2 regions of the Psychrobacillus sp. FSL W7-1493 genome follow, and region 1 is predicted to be linked to the other one. Evidence: a T-box and tRNA genes for the amino acid it is inferred to sense, from the RefSeq annotation. Region 1 holds a T-box; the other holds one or more tRNA genes.

Region 1 (2,853 bases):
TCTAAAGGTCAATCCATTCGAGAGATCCAAGTGCTAGCTCCTATGTATAGAGGGCCTGCTGGAATAGATGCGTTAAATAAAATGATTCAAGAGATGGTCAATCCGAATACCGATGGAACACGTAAGGAAATGACCTTTGGAGATACAATTTATCGAATAGGCGATAAAGTACTCCAGCTAGTAAATCAACCGGAAAGTAACGTTTTTAATGGTGATATGGGGGAAGTTGTTGCTATTTTTAGAGCCAATGAAACGGTTGAGAAGAAAGAGATGCTTGTTGTCTCTTTTGATGGCAATGAAGTTACGTATGAAAAGAATGACTTAAATCAAATTACTCTAGCGTATTGTTGCTCCGTTCATAAATCACAGGGGAGTGAGTTCCAAACAGTCATTATGCCTGTTACTAGAAGCTATATGAAAATGCTTAGACGTAACTTGCTTTACACTGGAATTACTCGCGCTAAAAATTTCTTAATTCTTTGTGGAGATCCAGAGGTATTTAAATTTGGCGTTGAACGAACAGATGACTTGCAGCGTTTAACTACATTGAAAGAACGTTTATCAGATGAAGAAAAAGAAGAAATAGAGACAAAATCTACATCATCTGTATCTGCAGAAAAAGGTCGTACTGAAGAGACATTGTCTGTTGAGGCTGATGAAGTGGACTCAACATATTTGTCAGCAGATAATTATCATTTAATCGATCCTCTTATAGGCATGAAGGGGATTACCCCATATGAGTTCTTAGATACAGATTGACATAGTACAAATTGTTAATTATAATCAAAATTGCATATAAAAACATGATGACGGAGAAAGTACTGTTGTTACCTGAAGAGAGAAGGGTTCCTTTGGCTGAAAGAATCCCCAGCGTATAACAATTAGGAAAGCTACTCCTGAGTGCAGCTAATACCTGCCGTAAATCTGCGTTAAGGATTCTTAAGAGACATAATAGGTTGTATTCTATTATGTAACTAGGGTGGTACCGCGAAATAATAGCTTTCGTCCCTTTTTGGGATGAAGGCTTTTTTTATTTTATTTTGCATAGCGTCAAATCTTTTGTTAAAGAGGAATAATTTTATTAGGAGGAAAGAAAAAATGAAACATTTAACTGGTGCACAAATTAGACAAATGTATTTAGACTTTTTTATAGAAAAAGGTCACTCACAGGAACCATCGGCGCCACTTGTACCGATTAATGACGCTTCACTTCTTTGGATCAATAGTGGAGTTGCTACGTTAAAAAAATATTTTGATGGACGTGTAATTCCAGAAAATCCAAGAATCACAAATGCACAAAAATCTATTCGTACAAATGATATTGAAAATGTAGGAAAGACAGCTAGACATCATACGTTCTTTGAAATGCTAGGTAACTTCTCAATCGGTGAATATTTTAAAAAAGAGGCAATTCATTGGGCTTGGGAGTTTTTGACTGATGAAAAGTGGATGGGCTTTGAACCTGAAAAGCTATCTATTACTATTCATCCAGAAGATGAAGAGGCATATGTTATTTGGAAGGATGAAATTGGTATTCCAGAAGAGCGTATTATTCGTTTAGAAGGAAACTTCTGGGATATTGGAGAAGGACCGAGTGGACCTAACTCAGAAATTTTCTATGACCGTGGTGAAACCTATGGTAATGATGTAAATGATCCAGAACTTTATCCAGGTGGAGAAAATGATCGATATTTAGAAATCTGGAACTTAGTTTTCTCTGAGTTTAACCATAATCCAGATCACACATATACACCATTACCAAAGCAAAACATCGATACTGGAATGGGCTTGGAGCGTATGGCTAGTGTTGTACAAAATGTTCCAACTAACTTTGATACAGACCTCTTCATGCCAATTATCGAGCAAACTGAAACAATTGCTGGTAAGAAGTATCGCCAAAACAAGGAAAATGACGTAGCTTTCAAAGTAATTGCTGACCATATTCGTACCGTTGCTTTTGCTATTGGAGATGGTGCTTTACCTTCCAATGAAGGACGTGGCTACGTACTGAGAAGACTTCTTCGTAGAGCTGTCCGTTTTGCAAAACAACTAGGTATCGATCAGCCATTTTTATTTGAGCTTGTACCTGTAGTAGGGGAAATCATGAAGGATTTCTATCCAGAAGTTACAGAGAAAAAAGACTTCATCATGCGTGTTATTAAAACAGAGGAAGAAAGATTCCATGAAACACTACATGACGGGCTTAGCATTTTAGAAAAAGTAATTGAGGAGCAGCGTTCAAAAGGTGAATCATTTATACCTGGAACAACTACTTTTACACTTTATGACACATACGGTTTCCCGATTGAGTTAACAGAGGAATATGCAGAAGAAGCAAATATGACAGTTGATCATGAGGGCTTTAAAGCTGAAATGGAAGCTCAACGTTCTAGAGCACGTGCTGCTCGTCAGAATGTAGATTCTATGCAGGTGCAATCTGCTGTTTTTAGTAACTTACAAGATGAAAGTGAGTTTGTTGGCTACGATACGTTAAGTGTCACTACAAAGGTTACCTCTATTGTACTTGGGCAAGAATTAGTTAATTCTGCACAAGAAGGCGATGAAGTGAAAATTATTTTAACCCAGACACCTTTCTATGCGGAAAGTGGGGGTCAAATAGCAGATCATGGAACAATTGAAAATGATAATTTCCGTGGTTTTGTAAAGGATGTTCAAAAAGCTCCAAATGGTCAAAATCTACACACTGTTATTATTGAGTCTGGAGAAATGACGGCTGGGGCTGACATAGTAGCTACAGTAGATCAAACATTAAGAGGGCATACTATAAAGAATCACTCAGCAACACATATCCTACATCAAGCTTTAAAAGACGTTCTAGGAACACATGTAAAC
Region 2 (2,853 bases), 1.4 Mb from region 1:
AGCACTCTCCTAGCAATAATTAAATCTTTTAATGAGCGTTGAATTTTATATAGAATGCACTACCTATAAAATACTAACATTAATTACTCTATTGATTGGAGAGGCAGACGGCGACTCCCCGCGGAAAGCTTACGTCTAGAGCGAAAACCAACTCTACTTTAAACATAAAAAAGCAATATTAAATTTCACTGTTCTATTAATAGCTTAAATTTTTGGCTATAAATAAGAATTAAAAAATAGATTAAAAAAACTCTAAATAAAAAATTCTTCTACGCATATTTCTAAATAAAAATGGACAATATAATATGGTGAAGCATCTTCTATGAAATAAAATATAGAGAATATCATTCAAAAAGATGGTAACTTCTATATGTTGGAACCTTGAATATTTCATTGGAAAAATACCTAAATTAAGCTTGAAATTTAAAGTATACTTGTTATAATTATATTTGTACTTTAAATAATAAGAACGTTCCGAAGTAGCTCAGTGGTAGAGCAATCGGCTGTTAACCGATTGGTCGTAGGTTCGAGTCCTACCTTCGGAGCCATTTTTATGCTTCCATAGCTCAGTAGGTAGAGTGCTTCCATGGTAAGGAAGAGGTCACCGGTTCAAATCCGGTTGGAAGCTTTTCTATTTTACATAAAAGTAGAGAATGTACATAAAAAAATGCTTGTTTTGAAGTAATACTTATGCTAAACTATTAATTGTCCGGTTTTTAAAGAGGATTACTGTTTTGGAGGATTAGCTCAGCTGGGAGAGCATCTGCCTTACAAGCAGAGGGTCGGCGGTTCGAGCCCGTCATCCTCCACCATAAAGTTTAAAGTTTTTATAATAGCCTGGAGGGGTAGCGAAGTGGCTAAACGCGGCGGACTGTAAATCCGCTCCTTAGGGTTCGGCGGTTCGAATCCGTCCCCCTCCACCAGTTTTTGGGGTATAGCCAAGCGGTAAGGCAACGGATTTTGATTCCGTCATGCCCTGGTTCGAATCCAGGTACCCCAGCCATTTTCTATTATCTATTATGGGGCCTTAGCTCAGCTGGGAGAGCGCCTGCCTTGCACGCAGGAGGTCAGCGGTTCGATCCCGCTAGGCTCCATTTTAATTCTAATGTGTGTATACTGTACTCTTTTCATTCAATTGAAAAGAGTTTTTTTGTATTTAGATATATAACAAAATAACTTCTACATTCCGATATAAATAGAAAAAGAGAAGAGGTTGTGAGAGAAATGGAAAGCTTAATCCTAGGGGATGTTACGTTAAGATTGTTAACGAAAAGCGATATACCGTTACTGTGGGAGCTGTATGAGCCTAGCGTATTTGAATATATGTTACATAGGGTAGAAAGTGAAGAACAGCTAGGAGATTGGCTGCAGGCAGGAATTGATCAAATGCAAGGTCAACAAACCGCAATTGTTTATGTAGTGGAACATACAGATACCAAGAAAATAATGGGTACGACTAGGATTTACGGGATAGATCAAGTTAACCGTGCTTGTGAAATTGGTTCTACTTTTTACGGGAAAGCTTTTCAGAGAACTCATGTAAATACGACCTGTAAGTTCTTGATGCTCCAGCATTGCTTTGAGGCGTTGGGGATGATTCGTGTGCAGTTTAAAACCGACGAGTTAAACTTACCGTCACAGCGAGCTATTGAAAGAATTGGGGGCATCAAGGAAGGTGTGTTAAGGAACGAACGTGTGAGATCCAACGGGACCGTCAGAAACGCGGTTTTATATTCGATTGTAAATGAAGAATGGGCAGAAGCAAAAAAATATCTTCAATTATTAATGAATAAATATACATGAAAATGCTGAGTTGAGCCAACTGCCTTTAAGGAATTACAATAAGTGTATGAACTAAAGGGGGTATAAAATAATGAATAAATTAAATCTAACAATTATAGGCGTTCCCATGGATCTTGGCCAAAATAGACGCGGGGTAGATATGGGACCAAGTGCAATTCGTTATGCTGGAGTAGTGGAACGCTTAACTGACCTTGGTCATACGGTGAAGGATGAAGGGGATATTTTAATCAGTCAGACTAGAAAAAAAGAATCATCTACTACCTTAAGAAATTTAGAGCAGGTGATTGAAGCTAATACAGCTCTTGCCAATAAAGTGCATGCGGTTGTAGAGGCAGGGGATTTCCCACTTGTCCTAGGTGGAGATCATAGTATAGCTATCGGTACATTAGCAGGTCTTTCTGATCATTATGAAAATCTAGGGGTTATCTGGTACGATGCTCATGCGGACTTAAACACTGCTGAAACTTCTCCATCGGGAAATATTCATGGTATGCCATTAGCCGTAAGCATAGGCTTAGGTCACAAGGATTTAGTGAACATACGTGAATTTGCACCGAAGATTAAACCCGAGAATATAGTTATAATTGGCGCCCGCTCTGTAGACCCGGGAGAGAGAGAACTGATTAGAGAAAAAGGTATTAAAGTTTTCTCCATGCATGAAATAGATAAGCTAGGAATGACCGAGGTTATGAATCAAACGATAACTTACTTCCTGGAACGTAAAGTGGACGGTGTGCATTTGTCTCTTGACTTAGATGGATTAGATCCGCTATATACACCTGGAGTGGGAACGCCGGTACCAGGAGGTATAAGCTATCGTGAAAGTCATTTAGCTATGGAAATGCTTTATTCCTCTCATTTAATTTCATCTGCTGAATTTGTAGAAGTAAATCCTATTCTCGATGAGAAAAATAAAACAGCTGATACTGCAGTAGCACTTATGGGCTCATTATTTGGAGAAAGCTTAATATAATAGTTTTATTAGTATTTTAGGAAAAGCAGGCTAATTGTCAGCTTTTTCTTTTTTTTAACAACACAACACAGGAAATA

The links. A T-box is a leader RNA that pairs with one kind of tRNA and senses whether it is charged. The one in region 1 lies ahead of alaS (alanine--tRNA ligase), so its partner is inferred to be a tRNA-Ala.
Region 2: it encodes a tRNA-Ala, which carries the amino acid that the T-box ahead of alaS (alanine--tRNA ligase) is inferred to sense. The anticodon was not compared.

What each region holds. Positions count from the first base shown of each region.
Region 1 is NZ_JBBOSB010000001.1:1,674,982-1,677,834, forward strand. It holds gene recD2 (SF1B family DNA helicase RecD2) at 1-759, shown strand, start outside; T-box leader at 798-1,013, shown strand; gene alaS (alanine--tRNA ligase) at 1,099-2,853, shown strand, end outside.
Region 2 is NZ_JBBOSB010000001.1:237,488-240,340, forward strand. It holds tRNA gene MKX96_RS01225 (tRNA-Asn) at 474-548, shown strand; tRNA gene MKX96_RS01230 (tRNA-Thr) at 556-628, shown strand; tRNA gene MKX96_RS01235 (tRNA-Val) at 737-812, shown strand; tRNA gene MKX96_RS01240 (tRNA-Tyr) at 840-923, shown strand; tRNA gene MKX96_RS01245 (tRNA-Gln) at 929-1,003, shown strand; tRNA gene MKX96_RS01250 (tRNA-Ala) at 1,022-1,094, shown strand; gene MKX96_RS01255 (GNAT family N-acetyltransferase) at 1,225-1,803, shown strand; gene rocF (arginase) at 1,874-2,776, shown strand.